2 regions of the Ureibacillus endophyticus genome follow, and region 2 is predicted to be linked to the other one. Evidence: a T-box and tRNA genes for the amino acid it is inferred to sense, from the RefSeq annotation. Region 2 holds a T-box; the other holds one or more tRNA genes.
What was found. The T-box of region 2 lies ahead of proS (proline--tRNA ligase). A T-box ahead of a tRNA ligase gene usually reads a tRNA of that ligase, here a tRNA-Pro.
Positions count from the first base shown of each region.

Region 1 (10,692 bases), 680 kb from region 2:
AATACGTTGCCATAAATTTCGATGAGCGGTTACATTTTGACCACGATCCGTAAAGATTTCAACTAATCGTAATGGCTTTTCTCTTTCACTATCCAAGAACTTCCCTAATTCATTGAAGTCTTTAATTTGGAGATATTCCATATCATACATTTTCGCAACTTCTTCAAATTGAAGAGCAGTTGGTGTGCCAAATAAGTCTTCATAATATTGTTCAACAGTTGATTGAGAAAGATACGAGAAAATTCCTCCCCCATCATTATTCAATACAATGACAGTAATACGACATTGCTGATAACGTGTGGCAATTAACGCATTCACATCATGTAAAAATGCTAAGTCTCCAATTAATAAAAACATCTCTCTATCATTTCTACCTTGGCTAAATCCAAGGGCAGTTGACATGACACCATCAATTCCGTTTGCTCCGCGATTTGCAAAGACTTGTAAATCTTTCTCAGTTGGAAGTAAGAATGTATCGATATCGCGAATTGGCATACTGCTACTAACAAATAAATCACTTTTATTCGGAAGGTTTTCAATGATATTACGAACAATTGCACCTTCATCTGTCTCAACTTCTGTATAGGATTGGATATGTTTTCGTGCAATTTCTTCAGCTTTTTGCCACTCAGCAAAATAACCAAATTCCATCGAATTTTCAATTTGTAAGTTTTCTAGCCAACTACCAATATTAGCATGGATAAAATGTGTGGACACTGCTGTTGAATCTCTAAACATCGGATCTTCATCGATGACTATATAATTCTTTGGCATCGATTCCGTTAAAAAGATCGATAAAAATTTCGAAACGGGTTGCGCACCAAAGCGAATAACCGTATCAGGTATCACCTTTTCCTTGAATGCTTTATTTTTTAATATTGCATCATATGTAGAGATGATATATTGTTCACAATCCTCAGGTACATTCCCGCGCATATTCGATAAGCTTTCAATTAAAACTGGCCATTTTAGTTTACGTATAAAGGACCACAATTGTTGTAAATCAGTACCTAATGCGAGTTCACCAATAATCACAAAACCTTTCATTGTTTCATTGATAGTAGCTGTGAACATGTCCGTAGCTTCTTTTGATGGTACTAATTGACCAGTAAAACTACTTTTAAAATTCCCTTCTACTAATTCCTCTTGGAAATCAATTAATAATGGCTCACGGAAAGGTACGTTAAAGTGAACAGGACCAAATGGACATGTTTTTGCTATCGTCACTCCACGTGCTATATGGCGTTCGATAAATGGTAATGTTTGTGGAGCTTCATCTGGTATTGGAAACTCCACTGACCATTTCACTTGCTCACCGTATAATCGGATTTGATTAATGGCTTGTGGCGCCCCTACTTCACGTAACTCATGTGGGCGATCTGCCGTTATCACAATTAAAGGGATACGTGCATATTTTGCCTCAACAATGGCAGGATAATAATTTGCTGCTGCGGTACCAGAAGTACATAATAATACAACAGGTTGTCCTTTTGCCTTCGCTATTCCAAGAGCAAAAAATGCTGCAGAACGTTCATCTACTTGACGATATGTTTTTATTTTTTTAGTAGATGCAAAAGCATAGGCAAGTGGTGTAGAACGTGATCCAGGACTAATAACTACATCTTTTACGCCATTTTGAATTAATGATGCAACCATTTTATAAACATATTGGGATAAAATTTCACGCTCACTCACTCAGTTGTCCTCCTAAAGCTCGAATCATTGGACGGAATTTAACTAAAGTCTCTTCATATTCGGAAACTGGCTCTGAGTCTGCTACAATACCGCCACCAGCATATAAATAAGCCTTATCCTTAATAAGTGCCGCTGAACGAATCGCAACAGCAAATTCACCATTTCCTTCTGCATCCAACCATCCAATAGGAGCTGCATATAAACCGCGATTCATCGTTTCATATTTTCGAATAATTGACAATGCACCTTCACGAGGAACGCCACCTAAAGCTGGTGTTGGATGTAAATCTTTCACAAGCTGTAATATTGTCGCATTTGGCTTCAATTTTCCTTCAACTGGTGTATATAAATGCTGGATATCACGAATTTTTAAAAGCTTCGGATGTTTCGGCACTTTGAATTCGGTACAATTTTTTTCGAATGTATCAGCAATCATTTCAACCACATAACGATGTTCCCCGAGATTTTTTGAATCATTTAATAAATTCTCCCCAAGCTGCTTATCTTCATCTGCTGTTTTTCCTCGTTTTATTGAACCCGCCACACAAGAAGAATAAGCATATCCATTCTTCACTTTAACCAGTCGTTCCGGTGATGCCCCAAAGAATAATAATTCATCTTGTTCTAATCCAAATAAATAACTTTCTGGTTGCTCATTGATCACATGTGATAATACTTGAGGTGATGATAAGGTCTCAGCAAAATCCATTTCTAATGACCTTGCAATAACAACCTTTTCAGCCTTTTTATCTTTAATTAAGGACGTTACTTTTTCAATAGATTGTAAATAATCCTGCTTTTTTAATTCCATATATTTTGTCATTACTGGCTTTTCATAAGTCTTCAATTCTTTCACTTGCGCAGCGTGAATTAAATGGTCTCGTTCCACACGCATTGCATCGAATTCTTGTAGGCTATTTGCTTTATCTGTTACTAAATGAATACTGATATATGCTTTGTCATTACGAATAACAAGCTGATATGTAGCAACGGCAAACAAACTTTGTGGGAAACCATCCCATTCACCAGTTTTTGTATTTTCCGGATCAAAGGTAAAGCCTCCAAATAAAATTGGTTGTGGCTCGCTTTCTTCTTTAATTATATTTTTCGTTAATTCTCGCCATTCTTCTTCAATTTGGTCAAATCGATTATCACCTGCATTATTTTTAATAACGTAAGCGTGGCCGAGTCCAACCAATGTTAATGTTTTTTCACGGTTTTGCCAAAAAAAGCGTTTTCCTTTATATTTCTGCTCACCAGCAGCAAAAAATGCTAATGCTGATAGTCGACTTACTTCTATTGTTTCAATGTAGAAGGTTTGCGCTCTATTTATATTTCCTACTTCTACTTCAGTGGATTGTAGCCACTTCTGATGCATGAAATTTCCCTCCGTTAAAAAGCAATAAAATACAACTCGACCCATTTGGACGAGTTGATGTTTTACTTATGGGGTTTAATATTCCCTTAAAGATAACAGAAATGCTTCATCTGCTTGTAATAAATAAACTAAAACTTTTCACTATCTATTCTATCACAACATCCAAGTCGCATATAGAATATTGCAATCATGACTTTGAGTATTTTGAGTGTAATTTTATCCATTAAAAAAATGCGCTAGGAAAAAACTCTAACGCATTCCAATTTCCGAGAGATATTTCAAAAATCCTTTACTTGCCATAGTCTCAATTTCACTTTGTGTAAAAGTTTTAGATAGTGCACTTGTGATATTTTGATATTCAGAAGCATTTGTTAATTGTTCAACAGTTAAATCAATACCATCAAAATCAGATCCAAACCCAATACGTTCTACACCTACGAGGGCTGCTATATGGGTAATATGCTTTATTAAATCATCTATCGTTGTAACCTCTTTACTCTTCTTAACAAAAGGCGGATAAAAAACTACATGGATTCGTCCCCCATGTTGAACTAGCTGTTTTATTTGATCATCGCTTAAATTCCTTGGATGGTCACATAGAGCTCTTGCATTACAATGACTAGCAATTAAATGTTTGGCTAATGGAAGTAAGTCATCAAAGCCTTGTTTATTTAAGTGAGCAACATCAATAATGACATCGTGTTCATTCAGCAATTCAATTACTTGTTTTGCAAATGGTTTTAGTCCTTTATCAGGAGATTCTGATGCACCATATCCAACAGCATTTTCATAATTCCAAGTTAAGCCTACTAATTTTACACCAGCATCTAATAACAATTTCAACTTATAGAGATCATCGCCAATACAATCACATCCCTCTAAGCTTAACACTGCTCCTATTTGCCCATCCTGTAGCTCGTTTAATTGCTTCCAATTTGTAATATGGACCATCTCTGGTTCATTTAATACTTTAGTTTGAAATGCTTCTACTTGTCTCAACGCTTCAGTAAATTTCTGTTCTTGTGGGATGTGTGGTTCAATAAAAATCGCAAATATTTGGACTTTCACGTTACCTCTTTGTAAATTTTCTAGGCTAGCATGTAATCGGGAATCGTTACGAAACTGCACATCCTCCAACCTAGAAAGTTTTTCTAAAACATCACAATGCAAATCAATTATTTCCATTTGTTCATCACCTCATTTAATAGTTATGAGCATTTTGATAATAATATTTTGTTCGCTTCTTCACCATAAATATAGATAAAATAGTTTAATTAAATCTTATAAAATAAAAAAACACACTCAAGTTGTTTAACAATCTTGAGTGTGTTTTGAATGACCCGTACGGGATTCGAACCCGTGTTACCGCCGTGAAAGGGCGGTGTCTTAACCACTTGACCAACGGGCCTAACTATGTATGGCGGAGAAGGAGGGATTTGAACCCTCGCGCCGGTTACCCGACCTACACCCTTAGCAGGGGCGCCTCTTCAGCCTCTTGAGTACTTCCCCTTATGGCTCCGAAGGTAGGACTCGAACCTACGACCAACCGGTTAACAGCCGGTTGCTCTACCACTGAGCTACTTCGGAATATTTACATGGTGGGCCTAAATGGACTTGAACCATCGACCTCACGCTTATCAGGCGTGCGCTCTAACCAGCTGAGCTATAGGCCCAAGTATATTGGAGCGGGTGATGGGAATCGAACCCACGACATCAGCTTGGAAGGCTGAGGTTTTACCATTAAACTACACCCGCATTAATGGTGGGTCGAGACGGAATCGAACCGCCGACACTTTGAGCTTCAGTCAAATGCTCTACCAACTGAGCTATCGACCCATTAATTAATGGCGGTCCCGACCGGGATCGAACCGGCGATCTCCTGCGTGACAGGCAGGCATGTTAACCGCTACACCACGGGACCTTGGTTGCGGGGACAGGATTTGAACCTGTGACCTTCGGGTTATGAGCCCGACGAGCTACCGAACTGCTCCACCCCGCGATAATGTTATTGTTAGAAATATAATAAAAACTTACGCATTAACTATTATCGAACCGTCACGATTTCGTTTAGTAAATTCAAGAAGCTTGCGAAATCGTTACGCTGAAGTTTTGCTACGAAGATTATTCGTTCGTGCTCCACCCCGCGATAATATTATTAATTTACTTACACTTCATTGTACCATATAAAGAATGGCGGAGGAAGAGGGATTCGAACCCCCGCGCGGTTTAACCCGCCTGTCGGTTTTCAAGACCGATCCCTTCAGCCGGACTTGGGTATTCCTCCGTGTTATGACGATTGGTGGACCTTGCAGGACTCGAACCTGCGACCGGACGGTTATGAGCCGTCTGCTCTAACCAACTGAGCTAAAGGTCCTAAAGATGGCGGCAGAGGGGATCGAACCCCCGACCTTACGGGTATGAACCGTACGCTCTAGCCAGCTGAGCTACGCCGCCAAATTATTAATTTATTTGGTGGAGCCTAGCGGGATCGAACCGCTGACCTCCTGCGTGCAAGGCAGGCGCTCTCCCAGCTGAGCTAAGGCCCCATTATATTAAATATTAATTCTTATAATTAAAAATAAATCTTCAAGTAAATTATTTTAATAAGATTGCTTTATCAAGATAATTTATGAAGAAAAGTTAGTTTTATATTGGTGGAGCCTAGCGGGATCGAACCGCTGACCTCCTGCGTGCAAGGCAGGCGCTCTCCCAGCTGAGCTAAGGCCCCAATTGAAATGGTCGAGAAGACAGGATTCGAACCTGCGACCCCTTGGTCCCAAACCAAGTGCTCTACCAAGCTGAGCTACTTCTCGTATATATATGGCGCGCCCGGCAGGAGTCGAACCCACAACCTTCTGATCCGTAGTCAGACGCTCTATCCAATTGAGCTACGGGCGCATATAAATGGTGCCGAGGACCGGAATCGAACCGGTACGGTAGTCACCTACCGCAGGATTTTAAGTCCTGTGCGTCTGCCAGTTCCGCCACCCCGGCACATTTGGAGCGGAAGACGGGGTTCGAACCCGCGACCCCCACCTTGGCAAGGTGGTGTTCTACCACTGAACTACTTCCGCATGTGCTTAAAAATTATAATTTAATTAAATGGTGCGGGTGAAGGGAGTCGAACCCCCACGCCTTGCGGCGCTAGATCCTAAGTCTAGTGCGTCTGCCAATTCCGCCACACCCGCATATAAAACTGGTGAGCCATGAAGGACTTGAACCTTCGACCCTCTGATTAAAAGTCAGATGCTCTACCACTGAGCTAATGGCTCGTACAAATGGTGCCGGCGAAAGGACTTGAACCCTCAACCTACTGATTACAAGTCAGTTGCTCTACCAATTGAGCTACACCGGCAAAATATGGTGGAGGATGACGGGCTCGAACCGCCGACCCCCTGCTTGTAAGGCAGGTGCTCTCCCAGCTGAGCTAATCCTCCTGGGTAATATGCCTAGCAACGTCCTACTCTCACAGGGGGAAGCCCCCAACTACCATCGGCGCTAAAGAGCTTAACTTCCGTGTTCGGTATGGGAACGGGTGTGACCTCTTTGCCATCATCACTAGACTATTATTTTTTTGGACAAGATTTATAATATCACATTTAAAGATATTTTCAAGTCCATTTTCCAAAAATATATTTTGAAAAATTTTATGACCCGTACGGGATTCGAACCCGTGTTACCGCCGTGAAAGGGCGGTGTCTTAACCACTTGACCAACGGGCCTAACTATGTATGGCGGAGAAGGAGGGATTTGAACCCTCGCGCCGGTTACCCGACCTACACCCTTAGCAGGGGCGCCTCTTCAGCCTCTTGAGTACTTCCCCTTATGGCTCCGAAGGTAGGACTCGAACCTACGACCAACCGGTTAACAGCCGGTTGCTCTACCACTGAGCTACTTCGGAATATTTACATGGTGGGCCTAAATGGACTTGAACCATCGACCTCACGCTTATCAGGCGTGCGCTCTAACCAGCTGAGCTATAGGCCCAAGTATATTGGAGCGGGTGATGGGAATCGAACCCACGACATCAGCTTGGAAGGCTGAGGTTTTACCATTAAACTACACCCGCATTAATGGTGGGTCGAGACGGAATCGAACCGCCGACACTTTGAGCTTCAGTCAAATGCTCTACCAACTGAGCTATCGACCCATTAATTAATGGCGGTCCCGACCGGGATCGAACCGGCGATCTCCTGCGTGACAGGCAGGCATGTTAACCGCTACACCACGGGACCTTGGTTGCGGGGACAGGATTTGAACCTGTGACCTTCGGGTTATGAGCCCGACGAGCTACCGAACTGCTCCACCCCGCGATAATGTTATTGTTAGAAATATAATAAAAACTTACGCATTAACTATTATCGAACCGTCACGATTTCGTTTAGTAAATTCAAGAAGCTTGCGAAATCGTTACGCTGAAGTTTTGCTACGAAGATTATTCGTTCGTGCTCCACCCCGCGATAATATTATTAATTTACTTACACTTCATTGTACCATATAAAGAATGGCGGAGGAAGAGGGATTCGAACCCCCGCGCGGTTTAACCCGCCTGTCGGTTTTCAAGACCGATCCCTTCAGCCGGACTTGGGTATTCCTCCGTGTTATGACGATTGGTGGACCTTGCAGGACTCGAACCTGCGACCGGACGGTTATGAGCCGTCTGCTCTAACCAACTGAGCTAAAGGTCCTAAAGATGGCGGCAGAGGGGATCGAACCCCCGACCTTACGGGTATGAACCGTACGCTCTAGCCAGCTGAGCTACGCCGCCAAATTATTAATTTATTTGGTGGAGCCTAGCGGGATCGAACCGCTGACCTCCTGCGTGCAAGGCAGGCGCTCTCCCAGCTGAGCTAAGGCCCCAAATAAAAATTTTATATTATGATTTGCAAAATGGTGCCGAGGACCGGAATCGAACCGGTACGGTAGTCACCTACCGCAGGATTTTAAGTCCTGTGCGTCTGCCAGTTCCGCCACCCCGGCACATTTGGAGCGGAAGACGGGGTTCGAACCCGCGACCCCCACCTTGGCAAGGTGGTGTTCTACCACTGAACTACTTCCGCATGTGCTTAAAATTATAATTTATTTAAATGGTGCGGGTGAAGGGAGTCGAACCCCCACGCCTTGCGGCGCTAGATCCTAAGTCTAGTGCGTCTGCCAATTCCGCCACACCCGCATATAAAACTGGTGAGCCATGAAGGACTTGAACCTTCGACCCTCTGATTAAAAGTCAGATGCTCTACCACTGAGCTAATGGCTCGTACAAATGGTGCCGGCGATAGGAGTCGAACCCACGACCTACTGATTACAAGTCAGTTGCTCTACCAACTGAGCTACACCGGCAATTTATGGTGGAGGATGACGGGCTCGAACCGCCGACCCCCTGCTTGTAAGGCAGGTGCTCTCCCAGCTGAGCTAATCCTCCTGGGTATATAAGCGAAGCAACGTCCTACTCTCACAGGGGGAAGCCCCCAACTACCATCGGCGCTAAAGAGCTTAACTTCCGTGTTCGGTATGGGAACGGGTGTGACCTCTTTGCCATCATCACTTCACTTATTTATTCACTTTTTCAAAAGCAACTCTTATATAATATCATTACTTTCGAAATTAGTCAATTACTTTTTATATCGTTATCGTTGAAAAACTTATCCTCAACTTAGAACTTTACTCTTAAAAGTTTTGTTTGTCGTTAAGGACAAGTAATAATATACATCAGATTAAATGCTTAATCAAGTACTTTTTTCAAAAAACCTTTTAAAATTTTCAAATCTATTATAAACAGCATAATACCTATTATAACTGTTACTCCACCTATAATTTGTGTAGTCATCAACTTTTCTGAAAAAATAAAATAAGCAAGGATAGAAGCACCGATAGGTTCAAATAACACAGCTACCGAAATAACATTAGTACTTACCCATTTAACTGCCCAATTGAAAAGAGTATGACCAAGAAGGTTCGGAATAATAGCTAAAAGCAAGAACCAAACCCAATCCATTGTCGGATATGGACCAAAAGATTCCCCTGTTATTAATACGTAAAAGAATAAACAAACCGTACTTATCGAATAAACAACCATTGTATAAGTAATGAGGGAAATACGTTTTCGTACATCTTGTCCAAATAGTAAATAACCTGTAATTAATGCACATGCAATTAAAGCGAGGATATCTCCATATAATGCACTACCACTTACTCTAAAATCTCCCCAGCTAATCAAGAAACTTCCTAAAACCGCAATCGATCCAGAAGCAATTGTTTTTATTGTAATTTTCTCTTTAAAAAATAGATATGTTCCAATAAAAGCAAATAAAGGTTGTAATGTTACGAGAACAGTTGAACTTGCTACTGATGTGTAATTTAGTGATTCAAACCATAGAATAAAATGAAATGCTAAAAAGATTCCTGCTACGGAAGAAAAGAGCCAATCTTTTTTTGAAAGTATTTTAATTTCATTTACATATTTCGAAAAAAATAAGGGACTCATAATTAGTATAGAAAATAACATTCTATAAAACGCAATAACACTACTATGCGCTTCCGTTAATTTAACAATAATTGCAGATAAAGAAATTGAGATAACACCAATAAGAATAGGTATATATGGGTGTATTTTAGGTTTTTCCATTTTTTTATAACCCCATTATATTATTTTTGCTATATTTATAAAATAGTATATATATTTCTATTTTGTCACAAATAGGCAGTGGAATTCAATCATTAAAAAGGGGGTACAACAACAATTGAATATTACTATACTTAATGAACCATTCTCATATGAAGTGGTTATTAAACTTGTGATTGCTGCTACTTTGAGCTTAATTATAGGGATTGAACGGGAACTGAAAAAGAAACCTGTTGGATTAAAAACTAGCTTAGTAATTGCGACATTCAGTTGTTTACTTACAATCATTTCAATTGAAGCAGCGTATAGTACTCCTCCTCGGGATGATATTAATATTACAATGGATCCACTACGTTTAGCAGCACAAATTGTCAGTGGTATTGGATTTTTAGGTGCTGGTGTCATATTACGAAAAGGAAACGATAGTATCACAGGCTTAACTACTGCCGCGATGATATGGGGTGCTGCAGGAATTGGAATCGCAGTCGGAGCTGGTTTTTATATCGAGGCTTTTGCAACAGTTGTGATTGTTGTAATCGGAATTGAATTGATTGCACCATTCTTGTCCAAAATAGGTCCAAAACGTTTACGCATGAAAGAACTATCGTTAAGGGCAAGATTGTCAAAGGAAGAAAATATTCAAAACCTCCTTACTTTTATGAAGCAAAATGAAATGTATATTGAACATATACGTATTAAAGATATACCCGTATCAACAGAACAGGTCTTATTTGAAGTCGATATTAAATTTTCCACATTATATAAAAAAGATACTATTTCAATTTACACTACTTTGCACACACTACCTTATGTACACAAAATTGAGATAGAAAACTTAGGCTAAAATTGGAGGAACAAACATGGGCGAAATATTTAAACTAATAAAGGGTGGAAATAAACCCTCTCTTATAGCAGCACTTGTTAACTTATTTTTAGGAATAATTAAAGGTGTTGCCTATTTTTTTACAGGTAACGTAGCAATGTTCGCAGAGATGAT
Region 1 covers NZ_JAMYWW010000001.1:2,649,361-2,660,052, forward strand. Annotated here, with positions in the region: gene menD (2-succinyl-5-enolpyruvyl-6-hydroxy-3-cyclohexene-1-carboxylic-acid synthase) at 1-1,695, opposite strand, end outside; gene NKR20_RS12945 (isochorismate synthase) at 1,688-3,073, opposite strand; gene NKR20_RS12950 (dipeptidase) at 3,323-4,258, opposite strand; tRNA gene NKR20_RS12955 (tRNA-Glu) at 4,410-4,481, opposite strand; tRNA gene NKR20_RS12960 (tRNA-Ser) at 4,492-4,582, opposite strand; tRNA gene NKR20_RS12965 (tRNA-Asn) at 4,586-4,660, opposite strand; tRNA gene NKR20_RS12970 (tRNA-Ile) at 4,670-4,746, opposite strand; tRNA gene NKR20_RS12975 (tRNA-Gly) at 4,755-4,828, opposite strand; tRNA gene NKR20_RS12980 (tRNA-Phe) at 4,834-4,909, opposite strand; tRNA gene NKR20_RS12985 (tRNA-Asp) at 4,919-4,994, opposite strand; tRNA gene NKR20_RS12990 (tRNA-Met) at 4,996-5,072, opposite strand; tRNA gene NKR20_RS12995 (tRNA-Ser) at 5,265-5,357, opposite strand; tRNA gene NKR20_RS13000 (tRNA-Ile) at 5,371-5,447, opposite strand; tRNA gene NKR20_RS13005 (tRNA-Met) at 5,454-5,527, opposite strand; tRNA gene NKR20_RS13010 (tRNA-Ala) at 5,544-5,619, opposite strand; tRNA gene NKR20_RS13015 (tRNA-Ala) at 5,726-5,801, opposite strand; tRNA gene NKR20_RS13020 (tRNA-Pro) at 5,810-5,886, opposite strand; tRNA gene NKR20_RS13025 (tRNA-Arg) at 5,895-5,971, opposite strand; tRNA gene NKR20_RS13030 (tRNA-Leu) at 5,979-6,067, opposite strand; tRNA gene NKR20_RS13035 (tRNA-Gly) at 6,073-6,147, opposite strand; tRNA gene NKR20_RS13040 (tRNA-Leu) at 6,177-6,261, opposite strand; tRNA gene NKR20_RS13045 (tRNA-Lys) at 6,271-6,345, opposite strand; tRNA gene NKR20_RS13050 (tRNA-Thr) at 6,353-6,428, opposite strand; tRNA gene NKR20_RS13055 (tRNA-Val) at 6,435-6,510, opposite strand; rRNA gene rrf (5S ribosomal RNA) at 6,521-6,636, opposite strand; tRNA gene NKR20_RS13065 (tRNA-Glu) at 6,724-6,795, opposite strand; tRNA gene NKR20_RS13070 (tRNA-Ser) at 6,806-6,896, opposite strand; tRNA gene NKR20_RS13075 (tRNA-Asn) at 6,900-6,974, opposite strand; tRNA gene NKR20_RS13080 (tRNA-Ile) at 6,984-7,060, opposite strand; tRNA gene NKR20_RS13085 (tRNA-Gly) at 7,069-7,142, opposite strand; tRNA gene NKR20_RS13090 (tRNA-Phe) at 7,148-7,223, opposite strand; tRNA gene NKR20_RS13095 (tRNA-Asp) at 7,233-7,308, opposite strand; tRNA gene NKR20_RS13100 (tRNA-Met) at 7,310-7,386, opposite strand; tRNA gene NKR20_RS13105 (tRNA-Ser) at 7,579-7,671, opposite strand; tRNA gene NKR20_RS13110 (tRNA-Ile) at 7,685-7,761, opposite strand; tRNA gene NKR20_RS13115 (tRNA-Met) at 7,768-7,841, opposite strand; tRNA gene NKR20_RS13120 (tRNA-Ala) at 7,858-7,933, opposite strand; tRNA gene NKR20_RS13125 (tRNA-Leu) at 7,965-8,053, opposite strand; tRNA gene NKR20_RS13130 (tRNA-Gly) at 8,059-8,133, opposite strand; tRNA gene NKR20_RS13135 (tRNA-Leu) at 8,162-8,246, opposite strand; tRNA gene NKR20_RS13140 (tRNA-Lys) at 8,256-8,330, opposite strand; tRNA gene NKR20_RS13145 (tRNA-Thr) at 8,338-8,413, opposite strand; tRNA gene NKR20_RS13150 (tRNA-Val) at 8,420-8,495, opposite strand; rRNA gene rrf (5S ribosomal RNA) at 8,507-8,622, opposite strand; gene NKR20_RS13160 (DMT family transporter) at 8,796-9,698, opposite strand; gene NKR20_RS13165 (MgtC/SapB family protein) at 9,820-10,539, shown strand; gene NKR20_RS13170 (cation diffusion facilitator family transporter) at 10,556-10,692, shown strand, end outside.
Region 1: it encodes a tRNA-Pro, which carries the amino acid that the T-box ahead of proS (proline--tRNA ligase) is inferred to sense. The anticodon was not compared.

Region 2 (10,692 bases):
CTCGTTTTGTCCTTCATCAAGCTTATGAAGTCCATTTCTTACCAATTTCACCGAAGTTTTGTCCTTCATCGCAGTTGCCCAACTAAAAACCCAGTTCCAAATCCAATTCCCCGCGCGCTCACCATCACTAAATACCCCTACTCCCCCTCAATCACAAATTCAAATCTCGTATCAAATTGAAATTCCCCATCACGAAATGTTCGCTCAACAAACGTGACTTTATTTTCATTATCCACTAATACAACAGTCGAATTCCTTGTTCCATAGTTCGGCATTTTGATAAACATCGCAGAAAGTCGACGTTCCAGTTCTAGTCCCACCCCTGTATCCGGTAACAGGTGGTCTTCTGCGATTTCAGAATCTGCCACAATCCTAAATAAATCTTCAACATTAATATCAGTGTTTTGCGAAACGTACTCTTCCAACTTCGACTTAGCTTTCTCCACTTTCGGCCAAGGTGTATTTAACGAGCAATTACTCAGGCTATGAGTGCCCGGTTGGATCGTATTCACTTCATCTAAGCGATTATTATAGTGAACAAATTCCCCTCCGTCCCAAAGCAATACATTATATCCACCATATAATGATCGATTTGCTCTTAGATTTTCAATAAACGCACCTATATCCTCACTACCTGTTAAAAAGTTCGTGACGATTTCTCCCCTCGATTTCGGTTTTGCCCCTTCTTTTGGATCGCGGAAATTTGTCACCGCTGCAAATCGCCCATTTTTTGCGATTCCTAGCCATGTCCCCATTTGCAATAAATCACGCCCAGCTAATATAGACGGTTGATCATCCCAAAAATGCGCGGCTTTTGTTGGACGTGAATAGGCTTCATCACGATTAGCTACAAGTATGAATGGATATTTTGGATGTAGATTGTAATGAACGTTAATTAAACACATAAACATTCCCCTTAGTCATTATTTTTAGCATCTAATTTTTCTACGATTTCTCGCAAAATGGCATTCCGTTCCCTCTGTGCTGAAACAATACTTACCATAAACCAGATTATAAATAGTGCGGGAATTACATAAAAAATAAACGCTATGATCATATCCAAATAAGTTACCCCCAATTTCATTTTTCTTTAAAAAACGAACAACCATTAAAAATTTACTATCCACTTAAAAAAATGAAACCAAAATACGAACAATTGAGTTATAATAGTTTTAATCATTCGTGATAATAGATTCTTATTATCTAAAATTGTATCAATTTCTCCCGAAAAAAGTAAAAATAAAATCGAAATATCAAATAATTCATCATTTTTTAAATTTTTACGAGCGAAATGGTAGAAAAGGGTATATAATCAATCTATATTACATCTTCAAGGAGTGTTCGATTTGAGTACAACAACAAAACGTGCCTATAACTTTAATGCAGGTCCATCTGCTTTACCATTAGAAGTTTTAGAAAAGGCACAACAAGAATTAGTGAATTTTAATAATACTGGTATGGCTTTAATGGAAATGAGCCACCGTAGTAAAGATTATGAAGCTGTACATAACGATGCAGTTGCTCGCTTAAAAGCTTTATTTGCGATTCCAGATAACTATGAAGTATTGTTCCTACAAGGTGGAGCTAGCCTTCAATTCACAATGATTCCAATGAACTTCTTAACACCAGAAACAACTGCTAGCTACGTGTTAACTGGTTCTTGGTCTGAAAAAGCTTTAAAAGAAGCTAAACTTTTTGGACAAACTGCTCAAGCTGCTTCAACAAAAGAAAATAACTATCGTAATATTCCTTCTCTTGAAGAAATCAAATTTAACGATACTGATGCATATGTACACATCACTTCAAACAACACAATTTACGGTACACAATGGAAAGAGTTCCCTACTACAGGTGAAGTGACATTAGTTGCCGATATGTCTAGTGATATTTTATCTAGACCAGTGGATGTAAGTAAATTCGGTATTATCTATGCTGGTGCACAAAAGAACCTAGGTCCATCTGGTGTGACTGTAGTCATTATCCGTAAAGACTTACTTGAAAAAGCGAACACTAACATTCCGACAATGTTAAAATATACAACGCATGCTGATGCAAACTCTTTATACAACACTCCTCCAACGTTTGGTATTTATATGTTAGGTGAAGTTTTAAAATGGGTTGAAAATAAAGGCGGATTAGAAGCTATCGAAAAACAAAACGAAGAAAAAGCAAAAGTAATTTACGATGCTATCGATAACAGTAACGGCTTCTATTACGGTCATGCAACACCTGAATCTCGTTCATTAATGAACATCACATTCCGCGTTGCTGATGAAGAGTTAGAGAAAAAATTCCTTGCTGAAGCAAAAGAAGCTGGATTCGTTGGACTAAACGGTCACCGTTCAGTTGGTGGTTGCCGTGCATCTACTTACAACGCAGTACCATTCGAAGCTTGTCAAGCACTTGCAAACTTCATGGTTGAATTCCAAAAAAATAACCAAAAGTAAAATGAAAACACCTTGTCTCTTTTGAGGCAAGGTGTTTTATTTCGATTCGTTAGCTCACCATCAATTTACGTAGCAATGTAATAAAAAAGAAGAGAAATCCCACCCAAGATTTCTCTTCTCACAGTTTTATAATTTTTTAGCCATGTCTTCAATTTCTTCTGCAAAGTCCGTTAAATGCTGAATCGTTTGCGAAATTTCATTAATACTTGAAGTTTGATTGTCCGCAATTTCTAATGTTTCTTTAACGATTGTCGCAACTTGACTTACTTTCACTTTTAATTGGTCGAGTAAATTGCGAATTTCGTTAACAGAATCTGCACTTTGGTCTGCTAATTTTGTAATCTCTTTTGCAACAACACTAAATCCTCTTCCGTATTCACCTGAACGAGCAGCTTCAATACCTGCGTTGAAACCTAAGATTCTCGTATTTTTTGCAACAGAGTTAATCATTTCTAATATTTTCGTTGTATTCTCAACTTGCATGCTCATTTCACTTTGGGCTTCTGTTAAATGTTTGATATATGTACTAAATTCACTAGCGGATTCCGCTAATTGTTCAGTAGAAGCCGATATCTCTTCAGAAGAAGCTGCAAAGTGCTCCGCAACCTGCAATAATTTTGATTGATTTTTTGTACTTTTACTAACCGCAATTGCCCCGATTACTTCCCCGCGATCTCCGTGAATTGGTACTATCATTGCTTGAAACGGATCACCGTATAATTCTGCAGGAACGTTTACAGTTTTTACTTTATTTGTACGAATGACCTCCATAATTGGTTCGTGACTCTCAAGTTTTCTACCTTTTGAACTTTGAACGGCAATTTCTTTCGATAATAGTTGTTCAATTACTGTTTCGCCATCTGTAATGGAAATGTCGACATCTTCTGTAAACAGTTGTTTAATTGTTGGTGCTTGTTTTACGAACCATTGTAATGTTTCATGTACTTCTGTTTTTGTCTCTAAACTCATTAAAAATTCCCCTCTCAAATCAACCTGAACAACCTATTCGCTAATATTATAACACCAATATCGTTTCCAGAAACTCTCATTTTGGTAATATTTTTTGAAAAATTTCCCCTTTCTTCTCCACAAAAAAGCGCCTCCTCTAATGAAGAGACACTCATAGACCTATATTGAGGAATGGATATAACCTTTTATATCATCACGCATTTGATTAACATTGAATAATAATCCAGGGCAACTTTTCGTTACTCCATCAAGTTCACGATGACCGATTACTTGGTGCGGCTCCAAATTATACAATCTCATAATGTGATGACATAATTGAAGGAACGAGGAAAATTGCGATGATGTTGGAAGTTCAATATCAAAGTCTCCTGTTAAACAAATCCCGATTGAATTTCGATTATGCCCATATGCATGAGCACCTACGTGAAACCCTCGTCCTTCAACGATTGTCCCATCTTTTTCTATAAAGAAATTATAGCCAATACCACTCCACCCACGAACTTTTTGATGAAATTCATGACATTCTTCAGCATTCATTTGTGTTCGAGATGTGTGATGAACGATGATTTTCTGTACTTCATCTAAATCTTCTAATGGTTCAATAAAATAAAAATTTTTCTTCACAATTTTCAAATTTAATTCACACCTAAAAGTCAAATTTGCAGTCTTCATACGCCAATTTCTTAAGTTTTATACATTCTAGCATTATTGTAGATTTCTTAAAACCAATTCGTTTATCAAAGGCTTTATTCAAACCGTTTATTCTCGATTTAATCTCTATCGCTTTTTCCATAAAGTCAATTGCAAGAATGGTTTCATTTCTCAATGCATAAATCAGTGCTTTATTATGCAAAATATCCCCAACTCTTATATGGTTTTCGCCGTAATAATTTTTATAATATTCCTCTACTTCATCTAAAATACTGATTGCCTTCTCAAAATGTTTATCTTTAGCTGTTAAAATCGCTAAATATGTTTGTGCTTTATGCCATTCTAACTTTTGTGAAGATAGATGCTCTTTTATAATGGTTAACACTTCATCAATTAACTCTGTTGCTAACTCATATTTCCCCATCTCTTGATAACAGCTGATTAGATTATTTTTCGCTAGAACAATCTTTTCATAATTCATGTTTACTTGACTTAAACGAATTTCTAATGATCGTTTATAGAGCTCTTCTGCTTTTTCATAATCACCGTTATCTTGATATAGTTTTGCCAATCCATTTGCAGATAATGCAACTGCTATATTATCCCCTTCCCCACATAGTCTTTCTCGGATATCCAGAGATTTAATGTATAACTCTTCTGAACGGTCCTTCTTACCTTGTCGATGATATAAAGTGGCTAGTCCATAATAAGATTTCGCAGTATATAAATGGTTTTCACCGTAGTAATTTAATCGTAATTGTAGTGCTTCTTTGAACAAACGTTCAGCTTCATCATAGTTAAGTAATTCCCACATATGAACATAGGCTAAATCATAAATTAAAATCGGTAAGTACTCCAATTTAATTTCATCTTTAGACTTCTCCAAATCATCAATTAACGTTTCAAGCATTGGCAAAGTTAAATAGTTTTTTCCACTATTTAAGAATTTTTCATCTAATTTACGGAACCAATCAATAAATTCTTTTTTATTAAATTCTTTCATTCCAACTAATTGATAACCGTGATAGAACGCTTCATGTAATATAGAACTAGCATAATTAGGGTCAGAATAAATTAAATCTTTATGTAATTGATTCTTAAAATACATATGTAAGAAATTATGTCCTTTAGACAGTTTTTCTTCAGATTGCGTATGTTTTAAACATTTACGCATAAGTTGGTGCATCTCCCATTGATTTTCACCTATTTCACGAATGAAAGAAAATTGTGTGATATTCTGATGGTTTTCTTCATTCATAAAAATTCTAAAATTCGAAACGACTGCATGAAACAATGAGATATTCCATGTATTTGCTAAAGCTAAGTATTCTAATAATTGTTTTTCAGAGTTTGTTATATATAACAATAATCGCTTCACTAATTTTTGTGGTGTTTTTTGATCAATAAAGTCACTCACTTCTGGTTTTCGACCGGAATCTTTGATTTGTTTATATAAATCAATTGCTAACGTAATACTAAATGGATGTCCACCAGAGTTTTCATAAATAACATGTTGAATTTCAGAATCCCCTACACCCAGTGAGGAACATAAATGAAATGTCTCTGTATCACTTAAGTTATCTAATGGAATTGGAATAATTAGATCTTTCCATTCATCTTCATATTGAATCCAATCAAGGGGTTCGCGCCCTGTAATAACCCAAACAGAATATGGCATTGCTTCAACAAGAATACGAATCCAATGATCCACATCATAATGCTCTCTTTTTTCTTCCCATAAAGCCTCATACGCGTCTAAGAAAAAGATAAAATGACTGTGATGTTTTTCAATATAAGCACGAATATCTTCAGCAAAAATATATGGCAACAGTTCGAATAGTTCTATGTTATCCATATTCTTAAAATCTTCAATCATCTCTCTTCGGGACGCATTTAATAGTTTGTCCATTCTACGGTATACAAGTTCAATAATTTTTGGAATCGAAATCATCGTAACCCCTGAAGTTGCAGAAATGATTTCCATAATAATCGAACTTTCCTCGATAAATGGAATCGATTTTTCATTAATAACCGTTTTAGGATCGATATTTTTCAAATAGATGACATAGGCGATATCAAAAAGCGTAAATGGCATTTTATATTTTTTCCCTAGCTCTTGTCTCATGAAAATTAGAGCTTCTTCCATTGTGCGATGCTTCTTAATTTCAAAATTAATCGATGTAAAACGATACTTTGACAACGGGTTGATTCTTCTTTGTAATTCCTTTGAAAATTCAGTCTTCCCTACACCACCAATTCCGTAATAAGAAAAGATGCGATGGTCTTCAAAGTCATGCATGGATAATTCCTGCATAAATTCAGACACTTCATATTCTCTTCCGACAAATCTTGCTTTCTTCTTTTTGTCTAACATTGCTTTTAAACTAGACATACGACCTCCAAAATATACAATAATTGGAATTATTGTTTTATCATAGCATAATTTTCCTTTTTTCTTCTTCATAAAAAACTGCCCTTGATTGAAATCAAGAGCAGTTTCATTAATTAATATGCGCGGCCGAACCAAACTGTGTGTTGTGCTTCTTTGCCACAGTTAATGCATGTATGTTTTTTCGTTGGTGGGTTGAATGGAATGTTACGTGTTGTGAATTTTGTTTCTTCTTTCACGTTTGATTCACATGCATCATCTCCACACCATCCAGCAAGTACCCAACCAGGGATTGTGCCGTTTTGTTCAGATGTAGCTAAATGTTCGTGTAATTGAGCTAATGAATCGATATGTGTATGAGAGTTTGCATCACGGAACGCTTTTGCTTTGTCGTAAAGACGTGTTTGCATCACTTCAAGTTCTTTTTCGATAGCTTCTACAACTTCACCAAGTGCTACTGTTTGTTTATCTTGTTCGTCACGAGCTTTTAATAATACTTGGTTGTTTTCTAAGTCACGTGGTCCAAGTTCAATGCGTACTGGTACACCTTTTAATTCCCATTCATTGAATTTGTATCCTGTTGATTGATCAGAATCATCAAGACGTACACGAATGCCTTTTGCTTTTAATGCAGCAAAGATTTCGTCTAATTTTTCAATGATTGCTGGGTTCTTTTTCCATGGACCAACAGGGATTAATACAACTTGGGTTGGTGCGATTTTTGGTGGTAATACAAGACCTTGCTCATCACCATGTACCATGATAACAGAACCGATTAAACGAGTTGACGTTCCCCAAGATGTTGTATGAACGTGAACGTGTTTGTTTTCTTTGTTTAAATATTTAATATCAAAAGCTTCTGCAAACTTTGTACCTAAGTAGTGAGAAGTTCCGGCTTGCACTGCTTTACCGTCTTTCATCATCGCTTCGATTGAATACGTATCAACCGCACCAGCGAAACGTTCAGATGGAGTTTTTTGACCATCATAAACAGGAATTGCAAGGAATCCTTCAACAACTTCTTTGTATATATTTAACATTTGCATTGTTTCTTTACGTGCATCTTCTTCATCAACGTGAGCTGTATGCCCTTCTTGCCATAAAAACTCAGACGTACGGATGAATGGAAGAGTTTTCTTCTCCCAACGGAAAACGTTTGCCCATTGGTTAATTAATACTGGAAGGTCGCGGTAACTTTTAATCCAGTCTGAATACAAATGACCAATCATTGTTTCAGAAGTTGGACGTAATGCAAGGCGTTCTTCTAATTTCTCCCCTGCTGCTTCTGTTACCCATGGAAGTTCTGGTGAGAAACCTTCAATATGATCTTTTTCTTTTTGGAAGAAAGATTCAGGAATTAACATTGGGAAGTACGCATTACGGTGTCCAGTTTCTTTAAAACGACGGTCCATCTCGCCTTGGATGTGTTCCCATAACTCATAGCCGTCTGGTTTAAAGGCGATACAACCACGTACTGGTGTATAATCCATTAAATCAGCTTTTTGAATTGTGTCGATGTACCATTTTGAAAAATCATTTGTTTGTTGAGACATTCAATTTCCTCCTAAATATATTACAACTTGACGGATCCGTTCTAAACGGTAGATTCGAGCTCGCCTCGTGATATTCTTTCTTATTATTTGGATTCATTTTCCTAAAATAAACATAAAAACCAAATAAAAAGCACAAAGAGCCCTCATATTAAGGACGCCTCTGTGCGAATAAACGTGGTACCACCTTAGTTCGGTAATAAAAAATATTACCCTCCTACGTTAGTAACGATAACGACTCGGCAAGTTTTTGCTCGCATCTCCGTGATAGGTTTCAATAAGAAGTGGTGATATAGCTCTCAGCAACTGCTACATTTTCTGTGTCACAATTCTTATTTACTTGGTCACATCATTGATTCCATATTTCTTATAATGTATCAAAAAAACGGAATAAATTCAATGATTGTGGTAATTTTTCTAAGTCTTATTTCAAACTGAAAATTCCAAATCAACCAAATATTAAAAATTATTTTTATTTAGAGAAATTCCTCTAAATGGTCCTATAATCTATTTAGCATTTAATCGAAAATTTAAGGAGGAATATTCTTGAAAACATCCATACGATGGAGAATTATTGCCATTGTACTAGTCATTATTGTGCTTGGACTAGGATTACTTTCATCAATTAGTTCATACATAATTTCATCCAAGTCTGAAGAAAGTGTCATTGAATCGAGTGAAGTGGTTGTAACAGGATTATCCAACAACATTACAACATTCTTAAATGGATATGAAAATAGTTTATTAAAACTAGCAAATTCACCTGACACAATAGAATTTTATAAAAAATCTTCTACATACAACGATGCACAAGATCGAATCTATCGTGCTGGATTAGCAGACTACTTATCAATTTACAAAGCCGCTTCAGGAATTTATTTTTCAACGGGCGACTATACCATCATTGAACCCCATTTTGAAGGGATAAACGATATCGACATTAAATCACGAGATTGGTATAAAAATGCGATTGATAACGAAGGTCAATTCGTCTGGTCTGAACCATATATCGACTCAGTATCAAATCATTATGCCATCACAGGTTCTGTTACTGTAAAAGATGGTAATCAAGTAATCGGTGTACTTGGTGTCGACATTCAATTAGAACAATTAACGGAAATGGTTTCATCAACAAAACTTGGTTATAATGGCTATCCACTGATTGTTGATGAGAAAGGTACAGCTTTAGTGCACCCTACCCAATCCGGGGAAAACTTACAATCATTAAACTATGTCAATAAAATGTTAAGTGATACGGTGACGACGAATCATTTCAATGACGAAATCGATGAAAAAGAATCCGTAATCGTCTTTAATAAAATTCCTGACCTTGGTTGGTACGTGGGAGCTGTATATGATGTCAAAGAAGTACAAGGGTTAGCGCGGGATATGGTACAAGTTATAATTCTCATTGCCGTTACAATATTAATCATTACCTTTGTCATTCTTTATTTCTTAATTACAAGAACATTAAAACCGATTCATCATCTCGGTGAATTAATGGAAGAGGTCGCGCAAGGTGATTTAACCGTTCAAATTGATATCAATTCAAAAGATGAAATTGGTCAACTTGCCAACTACTTTAATGCCATGGTGCAACAAATGAAATCGATTCTTACGATTGTTCAAGAATCATCTAACCATGTAGAAGAACGCTCACAGCAACTAAGTGCATTAGCAGAAGAAACAAGTGCATCAAGTAATGAAGTGGCAAAGGCTGTCAATGACATTGCTATTGGTGCAACGAGTTCATCTGAAAATGCCGATGCCGTCATGGAATCCTCTGTAAAACTTGGAGATAGAATTAATGGCATGCAGCAACAATCCAATGCCCTTCATGATATTACAATCCAAGCTGGTAAATTGAATATTATCGGGGAAGAAAAAATGGAGAACTTGCTAGACTCCTTTGACCTATCAAAACAAGATTTATTAAATATGGCGCAAGCTGTTCAAACATTAGAAGTAAAAGTAGAAGCAATTGGTTCCGTTATGAATACAATTTCTGAAATCTCCTCTCAAACGAATTTATTAGCTTTAAATGCGAGTATTGAAGCTGCTCGTGCGGGAGAACATGGGAAAGGATTTGCGGTAGTAGCTGAAGAAGTTCGTAAATTAGCAGAACAATCGAAAGTCGCAACGGAACAAGTAAAAACGACGATTCAAGAACTTCAATCAGAAGCCCAAGTGGTGACATCACAAATGAGTGAAATGCAAACGACTTTCCAAAATCAAGGTGTCGTTGTGGAAGAAACCGGTATCCTATTTGGCAATTTAACGGAATTAGTAAACAACATGGAAGAAACCTTTAAAAATGTATCAACCGAAATTGAAGGCATTATTAAATACAAAGATCGAGTTGTCGCTACGATTCAACAAATGACCATCACAGCGCAATCAAGTGCCGCTGCTTGTGAAGAAGTGAGTGCATCTAGTGACGAACAACTACATGCTATTCAATCCGTTGCCCTTGCATCGGAAGAACTAAACAGCTTAAGTACAGAACTATCCATTGCTGCAAGTAAATTTAAATTATAAACAAGAAAGCCACGTGTTGTTGTTCACAACCGTGGCTTCTTATCTTCATCTGTATTCCCATTTTGAGAATTGAACAGCTTGCCGATTTTTTCTTCTAAGAAGTTGGAACGTTCAAATATAACGGAACGTAAGTATTCCATTTGACGGA
Region 2 covers NZ_JAMYWW010000001.1:1,968,965-1,979,656, forward strand. Annotated here, with positions in the region: gene NKR20_RS09590 (NRDE family protein) at 138-905, opposite strand; gene NKR20_RS09595 (hypothetical protein) at 917-1,063, opposite strand; gene serC (3-phosphoserine/phosphohydroxythreonine transaminase) at 1,347-2,447, shown strand; gene NKR20_RS09605 (methyl-accepting chemotaxis protein) at 2,574-3,416, opposite strand; gene NKR20_RS09610 (peptidoglycan recognition protein family protein) at 3,576-4,049, opposite strand; gene NKR20_RS09615 (tetratricopeptide repeat protein) at 4,063-6,531, opposite strand; gene proS (proline--tRNA ligase) at 6,573-8,009, opposite strand; T-box leader at 8,157-8,368, opposite strand; gene NKR20_RS09625 (methyl-accepting chemotaxis protein) at 8,553-10,544, shown strand; gene NKR20_RS09630 (hypothetical protein) at 10,568-10,692, opposite strand, start outside.